One region of the Paenibacillus filicis genome, then DNA from elsewhere that is predicted to be linked to it. Evidence: riboswitches for the same ligand, from Rfam matches in the RefSeq annotation. Region 1 holds a riboswitch; each other region holds the start of a gene.
What was found. A riboswitch is a leader RNA that binds a small molecule or an ion and turns the genes downstream of it on or off. The one in region 1 is predicted to bind ZMP and ZTP.

Region 1 (5,061 bases):
TACGGCGCAGCAGATCGAACTGCTGAGGGAGCTGAATGCCCGGTTTCGCCAGGCGATCGAAACGGGTCAGCCGTATCAGGCGATGGAGGTGGATGAGCAGTTCCACAACCTGATCGTGGAGGTGTCGGACAATGCGTATATCGCTTCCTTCAGCGCATCGCTGCAGATTCATATCCGCCGGTTCAAGTATGTCTTCCTCCAGCAGCGTCTCACGGCTACGCTGGCTTCGGCAGCGGAGCATGACGAGGTGATTCGCGCGTTGGAGCAGGGGGACGGCGAGGCGGCTTCGGCTGCCATGAAGCAGAATCTGATCCGCCCGATGCATGAACTGTATGCCTTAATCTAATAACGGAAGGGTGAATGAGCATGACGGAGTCCAAGGATTTGAGAATTCGCAGCAAGGTGATCAGCGAAGGGGTCAATCGTGTGCCAAACCGGGCGATGCTGAGGGCAGTCGGCTTTCAGGATGAGGATTTCAAGAAGCCGATGATTGGCGTAGCCAGCACTTGGAGCGAAGTGACACCATGTAATATGCATATCAATGAGCTGGCCCTTCAGGCCAAAAAAGGGGCTCAGCAGCATGGCGGAGCACCGCTGATTTTTAATACCATCACCGTATCGGACGGCATCTCGATGGGGCATGAAGGGATGTCGTTCTCCTTGCCTAGCCGGGAAGCCATTGCTGATTCCATCGAAATCGTGACCAATGCCGAGCGGTTCGATGGCCTCGTCGCCGTAGGCGGGTGCGATAAAAATACACCGGCCTGCCTGATGGCCATCGGCCGGATGAATTTGCCTTCCGTGTACGTGTATGGCGGCACGATCCAGCCAGGCAAGCTTGACGGGAAGGATGTGGATATCGTCAGCGCCTTCGAGGCGGTAGGTCAATACCATGAGGGCAAGATCACGGACGCTGAGCTGTATAAGGTGGAATGCAGCGCTTGTCCGGGCCCGGGAGCTTGCGGAGGCATGTACACAGCCAATACGATGGCCTCAGCTGCCGAAGCGCTCGGCATGAGCCTGCCCGGCTCTTCTTCAACACCTGCTATCTCGCCTGATAAGGCGGCGGAATGTGCCGAAGCGGGGAAGAAAGTGATCGATCTGCTGAAGCAGGAAATTTATCCGCGCGATATTATGACGAAGAAGGCTTTCGAAAATGCGATTACCGTCGTCATGGCGCTCGGCGGCTCTACGAATGCATTCCTGCATCTGATTGCGATCGCCCACTCGGTTGGGGTGGATCTGACCTATGACGATTTCGAGCGTATCCGCGTCAAGGTACCTCATCTGGCCGATCTGAAGCCAAGCGGGAAGTATGTAATGCAGGACCTCAATGATATCGGAGGTGTACCTGGTGTGATGAAGCTGCTGCTGGAGCAAGGCCTGCTTCATGGCGACTGCCTGACGGTCACCGGGAAGACCTTGGCCGAGAATTTGGCGGAGGCGGCACCCTTACAGCCAGAGCAGCAGATTATCCGTCCGTTCGACCAGCCTTTGAAGCCGAATGGCCCGCTCGTCGTTCTGAAAGGCAACCTGGCCCCGGACGGCGCGATTGCGAAGATGTCCGGGATGAAGAAGCTGCGCTTCACCGGTCCGGCCCGCGTCTATGACAGCGAAGCCGAGGCGACCGAGGCGATCATGCGCGATGAGATCCAGCGGGGCGATGTTCTTGTCATCCGCTATTGTGGTCCAAAGGGCGGTCCGGGCATGCCGGAGATGCTGTCTGTGACTGCTCTGATCGTCGGCAAAGGACTGGGTGGCGAGGTGGCTCTGATCACGGACGGCAGATTCTCGGGAGGCTCGCATGGCTTCGTGGTTGGTCATGTGGCGCCTGAGGCACAGGTTGGCGGGCCGATTGCTCTTCTCCGGGAAGGAGACAGCGTGACGATCGACAGCGAAACCCAAGAAATCTCCTTCGCTGTTACGGCGGGGGAGCTGGAGCTCCGTTCGCAAGCCTGGACCCCGCCTGCGCTCAAGGCGTCCTCAGGGGTACTTGCCAAGTACGCCCGGCTGGTCTCGTCCGCGTCCCGCGGCGCGGTGACGGATTTATGGGAATAAGGCTTGAAAACCGTCACCGGGTACACGTATAATGAGAGATAAATAACGGGTATGTGTGACTGGCGTAAACGTGGAGTACCACGAGGAAGCACATACGGATTTTCAGCCGTACGCCTGGGCAGAGGTAAGGGGATATTCCCCTTGCCTCTTTATGCTTCTCAGCAGAACAGAAAGGGCTGAGCAAATGATGACAGAAACATGGCTTCTTGACGGAAATCGAGTGGCGGCGGCCATCAAGGAGGATTTGGCCCACCGTATCCAGGGGCTGGCGGCTAGAGGAATCGTTCCGTGCCTGGCCACGATTCTGGTTGGGGACGATCCTTCCTCCGCGACCTATGTGCGGATGAAGGGCAACATGTGCAGACGCCTCGGCATGCAGTCGGTACGCGTCGATCTGCCGGCAGAGACTACGACTGAGGAGCTGATCGCGGCGATTCATAAGCTGAATGGCGACAGCCAAGTGCACGGCATCCTGCTGCAGCATCCCGTGCCTTCTCATATCGATGAGCGGGCTGCGTTCGAGGCCATCCGGATCGATAAGGATGTGGACGGCGTCACGACGCTGGGCTTCGCCCAAAATGCATTCGGCTTCGCCGATTATCCGTCGTGCACGCCCGCGGCGATCATGGCGATACTGGATGATTACAACATTCCGATCGAAGGCAAGCATGCCGTCGTCATCGGCAGAAGCCCGATTCTGGGCAAGCCTGTGTCGGCGATGCTGCTGAACCGTCATGCCACAGTCACGACTTGCCATTCCCGAACGGCCCGTCTGGACGAGATCGTGCGGCTTGGCGATATCGTGGTCGCAGCTGTGGGCAAGCCTCGCTTTGTCCAGGGAGACTGGATCAAGCCGGGCGCCGTCGTAATCGATGCAGGATATAATGAAGGCAATATCGGGGACGTGGACTATGAATCGTGCTTCCCGCATGCCGCCGCCATTACGCCAGTACCGGCGGGCGTAGGTCCGGTCACGATCGCGATCTTGCTGAAGCATACCGTGGAGGCTGCCGAAAGGCAGGCTAGATCCATCCGATAGAACGATGTAATTCTTATCGCGGTGCAGTGCGGAACTGGAGTGGAGTTCCGCACTGCAGGTTTGGCGTCTAGCCTCAGCAAACGACCATGAATAAATAAAAAGCTTGTTAAAACTAATGGTATTAGTTATATTAATACTAACTATATTAGTTTTGAGGAGTGATCTTTCTTATGCGTACAGTCCAAATAGAAAGCTTGATTCAATTGACGGTTTTCCCAGCCTGGTTTCCGGTGAATGTATATCTGATCGACGAAGGAGAAGAGCTGACCTTGATTGATGCCGGTATCTCTGTAAGCGGCAAGGGAATTCTAGAGACATCCGCATCGCTCGGCAAGCCGATTACCCGTATTGTGCTTACTCACCCGCATAGCGATCATATCGGAGCGCTCGATATGCTGAAGCGGGAGCTGCCGGATGCGAAGGTATATTTGTCCCGCCGGGACGCCAAGCTTCTGAACGGCGATCTCGCGATGGAGCCCGGAGAGCCGGATACGCCAGTCCGCGGTAGCTTGCCCAAGAACGTCCGGACGCGGCCGGATGTGCTGCTCCAGGACGGCGACCGGGTAGGTTCCCTGCTCGCGCTAGCGGCACCAGGCCATACACCGGGGTCGATGGCCTTCTATGACCAGCGCAGCGGCCATCTGATCGCAGGCGATGCGATGCAGGTCCGCGGAGGTATTGCGGTAAGCGGGCAATGGGTGCCTTGGTTCCCGTTCCCGGCCTGGGCGACCTGGCACAAGCACTCTGCGCTGGAGAGTGTGCGCAGGCTGAGAGCGCTCAACCCGACGCTGCTAGCTGTTGGACACGGCGATTTGATCCGGCAGCCGGGGGAAGTGATGGACCGGGCGATTCGGGAAGCGGAAGCCAATCTGAACGGGAAGGGAGCGTGACGGTTATGTCCCCGAGAATCGGACTTGATTTGAGGGCGATCCTCCAGGCCGCGACAGAGCTGGCCGACCAGCAGGGCTACAAGGAAGTTAGCCTCGCGTCACTCGCCCAGAAGCTGAAGGTACGCTCCCCCTCTCTGTACAATCATGTCAACGGCCTGACGGGCCTGCGACGTGCGCTTGCGCTGCATGGCCTATCCCAGTTAACCTCGGATCTGACGAGCTCCGCTGTCGGACGCTCGGGCGATGAAGCGATCCGGGCGATGAGCCTTGCCTATGTCGCGTATGCCCGCCGCCATCCGGGTCTCTATGAAGCTACCCTGCAGGCGCCCGCCGAAGGCGATGCCGAACACAAGCAAGCGAGCCAGGTTACGCTCGGGCTGATCAGCCGGGTGCTGGATGCGTATCAACTGTCAGATGAGATGAAGCTGCATGCGATCCGCAGCTTCCGCAGTCTGCTGCACGGCTTCGCTTCGCTGGAGCAGCAGGGAGCCTTCAAGCTTCCGCTGGATCTGGATGTCACGCTGCAGGTACTGATCGATACGTATCTGGCGGGAATCGTCAGGCTGCAGAGTATGCCGGCGAATACGGAAGGAACGCAGGGCGAAGTCCTGAAGCATGCACAGCAGCCGGAGGAAGACTGAGACGTCCAGATTCAGGCTCAATCGCGCCGCAGGTTGGAAACCTAAGGGATGATCCCTTATAATAGGGGCATATACCCCTATCCAAGAAGTGAGGTTGAGGTCTTATCGCATGCGCCGTACCTTGGTCAATGGCCCGCTGCCCGGGCAAAATTCATATCATCGGCTCTGTTGGGAGCGGCAAGACATGGTTGGCCGGACAGGCCGCCGAGCGCTTGTCGCTTCCTCATTATCAGACGGACAATATGGTTTGGATGCGTACAGCGCGAGCCGATATCCGCAATCCCGATGAAATTCGCAGCGCCATCCTGCAGAGCGTGCTCTCCCAGAAGAAATGGATCATCGAAGGGGTTCACCACCGGTGGCTGAGCGAGAGCTTCCGGCAGGCGGATGTCATCATCTATCTCGATCCTCCTGCCAGCAAGAGACGCAATCG
Region 2 (5,061 bases), on a different contig from region 1:
TCAAGGTAAATATGCTGATTCGCTGAATATGCAGGAAACGGCTTTTTTGCATATTCTGAAAAAGAGTGTGAAAAAGTCCGCCAGCTTAACGTTTGCCATTCCCGGCAAACCGAAGACCGGTCCGTTCGACACAGACCGAATAGCCGTTGAGGCGCATAAAATAAAAACGAAAATTAAGACCTCCTACCGTCAAGATAAATTTCAATTTGATATTCACGTGACGATGGCCGTTGCGCTTACGGAAAAATTATTTGCTTATGATGTACGAACGAAAGGAGCCCAATTGGAGAAGATGATTTCTGAACAAACGCAGAAACAAATTCAGCAGCTTATTAAAAAAAACCAAAAACATCATATCGACGCGATTGGGCTGGGGCTCTATGCACGGGCTCATGAGTACGACCAGTATAAGAAGGTGGAGGATCATTGGGGCGATGCACTGGCCACCGCAGACGTCAACGTTGTGGTAAAAGCCATTATTACCTCAATGGGGCCCGTGAAATGACGAAGGTGGAATGAGAGGCGCACCGCCTACATACAGTTTGAATGATATGAACATTCAAGGGCGGAGGCATGATCTTGAGAATCTATATGGCCAAGGAAGGGGATACCTTGCGAACAATCGCAAGTCAGTTTCATCTGGATGCTGCAGAGCTTCATCTTTATAATCCTTCTGTTGCAGATCTTGATCGAATGGTTCAAGGCTCACAAATAAGGCTCCCTGAGGAGGGACAGCCGTCCGATATCGGGATGTGTCCCCCTTCGATTGTTGAAGGAAAACTCGATCATTGGCTCCCGCTTACTCCATTGGAGCAAATGGCCGACTCGGAATATGACGTTTTAATCATAGGCAGCGGTGCAGGAGGCGGCGCCGTTCTTTGGCGATTGTCCGAGCAGTGGGGAAACAATGGGAAAAAGATCGGCGTTGTGGAAGCAGGGGATCTCTTCATGCCTACTCACGTCTTAAATGTGCCTACGATCAACTTCCAACAAGGTTATATGCTTGCTGAGAAGCAGTACAAACCTATTGGACCGAAATATTCAGGCTTCGTCAAGAAACTGGTATTTGGCGGGGGGACATTATTTTGGGGGGCAGTGACTCCGCGCATGTTGAATACCGAGATTGCAAAATGGCCGGTTCCGATACAAGAGATGAATGATTATTACACCATTGCGGAGCGAATCATGAATGTGAATACGGATTTTGCCAAAGGTTCATCATTCTCGGAGGTTTTGCTGCAACGTCTTCAGCAAAATGGATATGCCCATGCGTCCTACAGACCGATGGCGGTCGATTTGGCATCCTCACAGTATGGAATGCTCCACTCCAACGTTTTTTTCAGCTCGATTCATTTTTTTGCTCGTGCATTGAACCGCAGACCTGTCGATATTGCTGTGAATGCCCGTGCAGTCAAGGTGTTAATCGACAATGAACAGGCAGTAGGTGTGGAGGTCATCACTCGAGATCAAAGAAAGTTCGCGCTTAAAGCTAAAAAAGTGGTGATATCAGCTAGTACGTTTGAAACTCCGCGAATATTGCTTGATTCGGGTATTCAAAATCGAGCGATAGGGCATTATCTTGCGGCACATTCAGGGATCTGGGCAGATGGATTTGTCAGACGCGATCAATTCTCTGAAGTCCTTGGCAATTTAAGTCTATACATCCCCGAGTCGGATCAATCCCCGTTCCAGGTTGAACTTCAAAGGTTTGACAAGTATTACGTTTATAAATTTGAGGAGCAACCGGTACTCAAAGATTTGGGACTTTTTGTTTTTGGAGCCGGACAAACCGAGTCGCGTTATGACAACTGCGTGATGCTTGATCCTCTGAAAAAGGACGAACTTGGACTTTCTGAGCTGCAAGTGCATTTTTCTTACAGTGATACCGATAAAAAAGTGATTCGACAAGCTTTGGAAAGTGTGAAGCATATTGTTCAAGTTCTGGGGGTTACTCTAAAAGCCCCGATTTGTGTTCTGTATCCCGGACGTGCCAGACATTTCTCGGGAACCTGCCGGATTGGCACCGATCCGCAGACGGCAGCGGCGAATCCATATGGAGAGATCTTTGGCGTATCCGGTCTATTTGTAGCGGACAACAGCGCGTTGCCTTCCATATCTGCAGCGAATCCGACGTTGTCAACGGTCGCTCTGGCCATCCGGACGGCCGATCATATCATCCGTCAAGCTTAAAACGACTTACCGCGTACAAAAGATTCAGCCCGAATGTCTATGCTCGCCCGATAACGAGAACATTTTTACATTCATTCTATATATGTGACTGGCGTAAACGTGGAGAACCACGAGGGAACACATATTTATAACGCCGCACGCCTGGGCAGAGATAATGGATAAAATCACCATTATCTCTTTATTGTTTATAGGAGCCATTCCTGTAATGAATTAATTTGAGGATTGAATGAAAAAACACCCTCGTTATTGGCGCAGACATCGCCAAAGAAACACATAATAATGAATAATAATTCGTTATTAACGGACTTGAAGCTGCCCGTCATATCAATCGAAAGCTGCAATGGTTGTTGTTATTGCCCAGGTTCTTGACAGAGGCTGTTTATTTATCTACGATTTGATTAGCGAATGGGGGTTCATCATATGCAAGTGTTAAAGGAAGAAATTCGTCATTCGATTTTACGCCGCGCTGGAGAGACGTTCCTGGAGCTTGGCTTCGACAAAACATCGATGAAAGATATAGCGGGCAAAGTCGGAGTGGCCGTCGGTAATTTATATCGCTATTTCCCGAATAAAGAGTCGTTGTTCGAGGCGGTCGTCAAGCCGGCTTATGAGCAGCTATTGCAGCTCATTCAAGTGAATGAGAAAGAGCCGATCGAAGGAGGAGCCGTCATCGACAAGATCGGTACTATTTTTGCAGAGCTCGTGTACGAGCATAGGGAAGGGCTGCTTATTTTGTTATACCGAAGCTCGGGCACAGCGTATGAGGGGGCCAAAGCCGAGTTTTTCGATCATTTGGCCGAACATATGGGCATCCATATAAATGAATACAATCGCAAGTACCCAACTAACCCTTTAAGCCTGCAAGTATCGAGACCGGTTGCCGTCGCTTTTCTCGAAGGATATTTCGATATGATTCGGACGCATTCCGACCGTGACCAGATGACGGAGATCACCAAGCAGTATATGGCCGTTTGGTTTATGGGGTTGAAGGCTGTGTTATAGTTGCTAGTACCGCAAAAGGCCGGGATGAGATGTCATCCTGGCTTTTGTCTGTATGACCTTACTTATTCAAAATAGGTATCTCTCCAAGCAGCTTCTTCAAGTTTATAGAATCCCACGGCATGTGCTCCGTAATACCTAATCCAACAACATCTGCTTCTTCAGATAGTTCTTTAATCAGATGAAGGAGCCCCGGCATTTGCATGGTTCCAGCCGCGGAAAAATCATAATGTGCATCAGGATTGGCGAATAATAAAGAGCGAAATTCCTTAGGATCAAGCACATCTAGATCAAGATGAATGGCCAGGTGCTCAATGTTGCTTTGTTTAATCCAATCTTTTATAGATTCAGTACTTTTCATTAACTCTTGGGTGCCAGCCGTTCTAAGGCCTAGTCTTTGAATGATTTCTGTATCTAGCTCTGTTTGTACATCTAATCCTGCGAAGAAGACATTTTCAGGTTTGAGTGGGATGTTCACATGCTTGGCGAACTCTGCATCGCCTTCTCCCAACAGATTCCCAAGAGGCAAAGTATGGCCGTAGTCATACCCGAAAATTCTACCTAAATCGGTGTGTGCATCGATCCAAACTAACCCTAAATTCCCGCCGTATCGTTCGTTTAAATAGGCAAATGGGGCTTGTTCGACCAAGCAGTCCCCACCGAACATAACTATGCGATCCGGCTTATGAGCATGAATGATATGTTGAGCAGCCTCTAATTGTTCAAGCAGCTGTTTTTTCCATAGATGCCGTTCTCGTTTTCAAGCGGATTTCCGTCATAAGCTTGAACGGGAACATGAATAAGGGGCTGATCATTATCAGGAGCCAGCCAAGCAAGCAGCTCGGCTCCAAAAGAGTAGTTAGGGTTGTTGCCCCCTTGCCATTGCGGCATCAACTCCTGGCCGAAAATCAACCGGTTCGCTTTCAAAGGCGGATAGGGGCTATCACGTATAAAATGTTGAGTTCACAGCTTAAAGAATTGGAAGCAGCTGGTATGGTGAAACGGACCGAATACCCTCAAGTTCCGCCTAAAGTCGAGTACACGCTCACAGAGAAAGCGGAAAGCTTATTGCCCGTTTTGGAAGGGTTATGCGAGTGGGGAGTCACACATCAAAGCTCGAATGAATAGGTAACTTGCATATCGCATTTTCAACACTTTGTTTGAAAATTGGCTTTTCCTTCCAAGACTGCATACAAGAATTTTTTCGACGCACTCAAACGTTTCTGGATCTCATCCATTTCCTTGATTTTTTGCTCAACCATTTGTTTCTTGGCCTCGTAGGATAAGTTAATTTGTTGATCTACAAGCAACCTTAACTCGTCTATAGAAAAGTCGACGGATAAAAGCAGCTTCACATCATTTAGAAACTCAACAATCTCATCCGAATAAATACGATAATTATTGACATCTCTTTGAACAAACTGGCCTGGAATCAGGTTTTTACGTTCATAGAATCTCAAAGTGGATATGGGCAGACCCGTTAATTTGGAAACATCATTTATTTTCATAGCATGACCTCCTGTATCTATTGCTATAAACTTAGGTTCATAGTTCATAATACGAATATGATAACGAACGACATAGCCCATGTCAAAAATTTAACGTTATCAAAGGGAGAGGTTTTATGCTTAACCATATTCTAAACAATGATTTCACCGATATAGTCAAGGGACGGCGTTCTGTGCGTCATTATGATGAGAGCATTAAAATATCCAAAGAAGAGATGAGCGCAATGATTTCGGAAGCTAGCCTGGCTCCTTCCTCTGCTAATATGCAGCCTTGGCGTGTAGTCGTCGTAGACACTCCCGAAGGAAAAGAAAAACTAAGACCTCTTGTGCGCTTCAATACAGCACAAAACGATACTTCATCGGC
Region 3 (5,061 bases), on a different contig from region 1:
ATCCTGGTGGTCGATGACGACCCCGTTAATCTGAACGTGCTCGTCGGTATCCTTTCGGCGGAGCCGTATCGCATCACAACATCCAGTTCGGCCCGCGAGGCGGCTGCCTTGCTGCAGACCGGGCAGTGGGATCTGCTGATTGCCGACGTCATGATGCCGAATATGTCCGGCTATGAGTTAACCCAGCGGGTGCGGGAACGCTACTCCGTCTCGGATTTGCCGGTTCTGCTGCTGACGGCCCGCAGTCAGCCTGCCGATATCTATACGGGCTTTTCGTCGGGTGCCAATGATTATGTGACCAAGCCTGTGGACGCGATGGAGCTGAAGTACCGGATCAGGGCGCTGATCGCGATGAAGCAGTCCCTGAATGAACGGTTACGCATAGAAGCCGCTTATCTTCAGGCTCAGATTCAGCCACATTTTCTATTCAATACGCTGAATTCCATCATGGTGCTTAGCGAGATCGATACGGAGAAGATGCGAAGTCTGGGCGAGGCATTCACGTCCTTTTTGCGGATTAGCTTTGATTTCCTGAATACAGGACATCTGGTGGAGCTGGATCATGAGCTGAGGCTGGCGGAAGCCTACCTGTATATCGAGCAAGAACGGTTCGAGGACAGACTGTCGGTGGTCTGGGAGCTGGAGCCCGATATCCGCCTGCTTCTCCCTCCGCTATCGATCCAGCCGCTGGTTGAAAATGCGGTGAAGCACGGAGTCCTGAGTCAAAGGAAAGGCGGCACCGTCCAGATCCGGATTACCCGCCAGGAAGGCTTCACGTTAGTGGAAATCAAGGATGACGGCAAGGGTATGGAGCCTGGCAAGGTGGTCCAGCTACTGAACCCAACCCTGAAGGGCAAGGGCGGAATTGGAATCGCGAATACGAACCGGCGGTTGATCCAACTGTACGGTCAGGGACTATCTATCATCAGTAAGCCCGGTGAGGGAACTACCGTATCCTTCGTGATCCCCGATCGATAAAAGATTCATCTAACAAAAGAGCGGAGCCTCGTGAGGCTGCCGCTCTTTGTCTTATCCGCCGTGATCAAGGACGCTCGCTGAACTCGCCGCCTTGGTGGTGCAGAATCTAACCGTTCCTGGGTTTGACCGGAATGTAGATGTCCATCTCAAGCAGCTCGTTGCGGTCCTGCCAGCAGCGCTCATCATAATATTCAAATTCAGCGGCTCCTCCGTGCTCATAGCCGGATTGAGGGAACCACTCGCTGAAAATGGCGTTCCACGTGCTCTGAATGGCTGTAGTAAATTGATCATGAGCCGCCTTCGGGGTCGTAAATACGGCATAGGTCTGCTCCGGATAGTGCCGGCGAATGGCCCCTTCCGGTACAATGGCTCCCTCTTTGGCCTCCACCCCTATGATGTAAGTGAACTCACCGGTATCCATATCAAAGTCTCCACAGATGCCATACTCCGCTGTCGAAGCCGCTTGTTCATACAAGGCCTGTCCTTGCTTCTCCTGCAAATACCGCTGCCAGAAAGCCGGGATATCCCGGTTGTTCTGACCGTCCTTATTACGGGTGCGGATCGAGTAGCCAATCACATCAAAGCCGGGCTTGGTAACCACGCGAAATTCCATGCGAATTCCTCCTGAGTCGAGATTGAGCCTCCGCTCAAGCACGTTGGCTTTATCAGAGGCATGGGGGCGCAGACCTTGCTTGCGATACTCCCCTGGTGTCATGCCATACATCTTGCGAAAAGCTCGGATGAATGTTTCCGGTGTGCCGAACCCGTAGTCCAAAGCGATATCCATCAGCTTATCCTTCGTCCCGGCCACCCGGCATGCCGCATGGAACAGTCTGCGCCCGCGGACATATTCCATCACCGGCCAACCCACGATGGATTGAAAAACCCGATGGAAATGAAAGTCTGAGAAATTCGCCAGCTGAGCCAGCGAAGACAGGGTAAGCTCCTCGCCCAGCCTCGCCTCGATCTCATCCACCACCCGTTGCATCAAGCCTTCATAAGTTGACATTCACCCTCTTCCTTTCTGCTTGATTATAAACGAATACGAACCTTTGTTCTTGACGTTTTTTGCTGTTTGTTCCACCTGCTCTAACCATTCAGCTTCTATCGCATCGACCTATAGTACGGGTAGTCCATCTTGTCCTGGACCTGCCGCGCTACCTCTGGGCTGGTAAGGGACTCAATCACATACAGCCCCAAATCAATCGAAGCTGACACGCCTCCGCCCGTAAACAGGTTACCGTCTCGGACGAAGCGTTCTCTGATCACTTCTGCACAGTAAGGTGCCAACAGATCATAGGCAGAAGGGTTGGTTGTTGCCTTCTTCCCGTCCAGAAACCCCGCAGCTCCCAGAATCAAAGCCCCCGTACAGACCGATACCTTGTACTCCACATCTCGTGCCGTCTGAATCCATGATATAAAATCGGTATCAAATCTCAGCTGCCTTGTCGATAGCCCCCCAGGAATAAAGATCAAATCATAGACCGAAAGCTCGGGGCAGACCTGACTAACTTTGATCGTTAATCCTCGATCATCGGTGACTTCCTCTTGATTCGAGCAAAAATCCCAGGATACCTCTTCCTTCGCTCGTAGAATCCCCATCCACGTTACAGCTTCATAGAAGCCAACAAAATCTAACGCTGTCATCTTGTCGAACAATATAAACGCCATTTTCATTCCCTACACCTGACCTTTCCTCAAGTGAAATAAAAAAAGCATCTGATCGAAGATCAAATACTTTGCCCAGGCGTACGGCGATATGACTATGTGCTCCCTCGTGGTACTCCACGTTTACGCCAGTTGCACATACCAAATATTTACTATATTGTATGCCGGAAGCTTGGATTAATCAAGCACAATCCTGCGTAGGCGAGAAGGGTTCTATTCGTACCAAATTCATTTGTTGATGCAGATATGTGATTCATTAACAAGCGTGTCTGCTTAGGTGTGTCTAAGAACTTAGCTAGATGATATACTAATAATGAATGGAGTTGATTACGGATGAACGAACTGCTTGATCCTCGAAATGATTTTTTATTCAAACGCATCTTCGGCAGTGACGAAAACCGAGATGTTCTGCTTGCATTCTTAAACACGACGTTTATTGAAGCCGGTAGGCCTCCTTTAACGGAAATCACTCTGCTGAACCCTTATACCGATAAGGACGCTCCCCGCGACAAGTAATCCATTCTTGACATTCGTGGCAAAACAGCAGAAGGTGAACTCATCAACGTTGAGATGCAACTGTTCAACAAGTATGACACCGAGAAAAGAACCATGTTTTATTGGAGCAAACTATACAGTGGACAGCTACAAGAGGGTCACTCCTACAAGATGCTGAAGAAATGTGTTACCATCAACATATTAAATTATTCATTCCTTCCAAACAATGAATATCATAATGTGTTTCATCTACGTGAAGACCGTACTGGCATTCCACTTATCGATGATATAGAACTACATTTTCTCGAATTATCAAAGCTCGGTGACCAAGCTGCCCCCGTTGAAAGCGGCGGATTGGTAAACTGGTTGCTGTTCCTGAAGGGTGTCGATAGATCCAATTGGGAGGTGCTGACGATGAACGAACCTGTATTGAAAAAGGCTATGGATACGTTAGAATTTCTTAGTCAGGACGCAGAAGCCCGCCGATTGTATGAAGATAGACAGAAGTATTTACATGATGAAGCTTCCATGATTGAGGGGGCTTTAGCCGAAGGCGAAGCTCGTGGCGAACGAAGGAAAGCCATTGAAATGGCGTTAGAGCTTCTTAGCCTCGGAGTGGAAACATCCATTATTATCAAAGCTTCCGGGCTGCCTGAAGCTGAAATTATCGGTCTAAAAAATCACAATTGAACAGTCTATTCATACAAGAGTCAGCCGAATAGGGCTGGCTCTTACATGAATAGAAGATTAAACGAGACCTTTGTCGCTCCGACAATCAGCCTATCAGGCACGCCGACTACCTCGCAGTGACTAGTTTCGTGCTTGTTGTAGCCACTTTCTCCGATTTCTTGTTTGCGAGCTGTTTACGGAGCAGCCTTACCCCTTTATCTCTTCACCTGTCGCAATCGGATTGTCCACTTTTTATTTCCATGAGAACTCCTTCGCTCGAAGGACTCCAACAGCACAGTGAGAATCCTCGGAGGAGCTAACAACGCTTATTTTCATCGGTCTCCTTGACTACGATTGAGAATCTACTCGTGCAAGAATCACATCTACGACGAAGCTGCCGATGCAAAGTCATTGAGCCAAAGCCAGTTGTCCGCCCATGGCTTGAGCAAGACGATAAGTTCACCTTCCCATCACTAGGATGGCGGGATTTAGGTGCTCTTTGCGCGAACGAATGCCCTTCCCTTATACTTTTAATGAAGAAAAGCATCCTAGAAGGAGCTGGCACTCGTATGAAGCATTCAGGACTTCCTGTACTGAGCAACATGTATAGGCATGCAGAGGCCTTGCACACCGAGGGCCTTCGCTATCACCGGAATACCTCTAGCTTATTCGTGATACAGGCACATGCAGCTACAGTGACGATCAACAACCACACCCATAGGCTGGAAGGCTTCAGTTGTGTATGCCTGCCGCCACATACATCCATTCATTTTGGAAAAGATCTGACCGAGACCTCAACGTCCGCCGGACAGCTTCGTTTTTATGCCTGCGACTACGAATGGATAGGCGAGGAATCGTCCACAGACTCCCCGCTCATGCCGACGCTCGCTGAACTGAATCATGCCAGTCTGCTTGATCAGGCATCCGCGCTATTTGATGCCTACGAAAATCGGCTGTATAACAGCCTATCGCAGCGTCTCCCGGTACAAGCTCAATTCATGCTTCTATTCGCCGATGCAAGCTGGGCACTTGAACAGCCCGATTGTATTTCTTTTACCCAACAGCTGGACGGTATGGACCAGGTTATTTCTTATTTGCACACGCATTATGACCGCAAAATCCAAAGAGATGATGTGGTAAGCCTATCCGGTTTAAGCCTGCGTCAATTCACGTCAAGCTTCAAGCAGCGCACTGGCTTTACCTTTAACGAATATCTCAATCGTATACGCATTGATAAGGTGAAGGCAATTA

Region 2: linked by a shared signal. The riboswitch ahead of WMW72_RS12980 (TetR/AcrR family transcriptional regulator) and the one ahead of WMW72_RS19505 (bifunctional 5,10-methylenetetrahydrofolate dehydrogenase/5,10-methenyltetrahydrofolate cyclohydrolase) in region 1 are both predicted to bind ZMP and ZTP.
Region 3: linked by a shared signal. The riboswitch ahead of WMW72_RS22855 (DJ-1/PfpI family protein) and the one ahead of WMW72_RS19505 (bifunctional 5,10-methylenetetrahydrofolate dehydrogenase/5,10-methenyltetrahydrofolate cyclohydrolase) in region 1 are both predicted to bind ZMP and ZTP.

Annotation. Positions count from the first base shown of each region.
Region 1 is NZ_JBBPCC010000013.1:29,684-34,744, reverse strand. Features, by position in the region: gene WMW72_RS19515 (GntR family transcriptional regulator) at 1-346, shown strand, start outside; gene ilvD (dihydroxy-acid dehydratase) at 367-2,058, shown strand; ZMP/ZTP riboswitch at 2,104-2,185, shown strand; gene WMW72_RS19505 (bifunctional 5,10-methylenetetrahydrofolate dehydrogenase/5,10-methenyltetrahydrofolate cyclohydrolase) at 2,246-3,097, shown strand; gene WMW72_RS19500 (MBL fold metallo-hydrolase) at 3,268-3,987, shown strand; gene WMW72_RS19495 (TetR/AcrR family transcriptional regulator) at 3,993-4,628, shown strand; gene WMW72_RS19490 (P-loop NTPase family protein) at 4,757-5,061, shown strand, end outside.
Region 2 is NZ_JBBPCC010000007.1:149,040-154,100, forward strand. Features, by position in the region: gene WMW72_RS12970 (Ger(x)C family spore germination protein) at 1-505, shown strand, start outside; gene WMW72_RS12975 (GMC oxidoreductase) at 580-2,190, shown strand; ZMP/ZTP riboswitch at 2,265-2,344, shown strand; gene WMW72_RS12980 (TetR/AcrR family transcriptional regulator) at 2,611-3,192, shown strand; partial or broken gene WMW72_RS12985 (arginase family protein) at 3,251-4,080, opposite strand; partial or broken gene WMW72_RS12990 (winged helix-turn-helix transcriptional regulator) at 4,084-4,317, shown strand; gene WMW72_RS12995 (MerR family transcriptional regulator) at 4,338-4,697, opposite strand; gene WMW72_RS13000 (nitroreductase family protein) at 4,814-5,061, shown strand, end outside.
Region 3 is NZ_JBBPCC010000016.1:138,091-143,151, reverse strand. Features, by position in the region: gene WMW72_RS22865 (hybrid sensor histidine kinase/response regulator) at 1-978, shown strand, start outside; gene WMW72_RS22860 (AraC family transcriptional regulator) at 1,085-1,987, opposite strand; gene WMW72_RS22855 (DJ-1/PfpI family protein) at 2,083-2,655, opposite strand; ZMP/ZTP riboswitch at 2,713-2,792, opposite strand; partial or broken gene WMW72_RS22850 (Rpn family recombination-promoting nuclease/putative transposase) at 2,980-3,831, shown strand; gene WMW72_RS22845 (helix-turn-helix domain-containing protein) at 4,380-5,061, shown strand, end outside.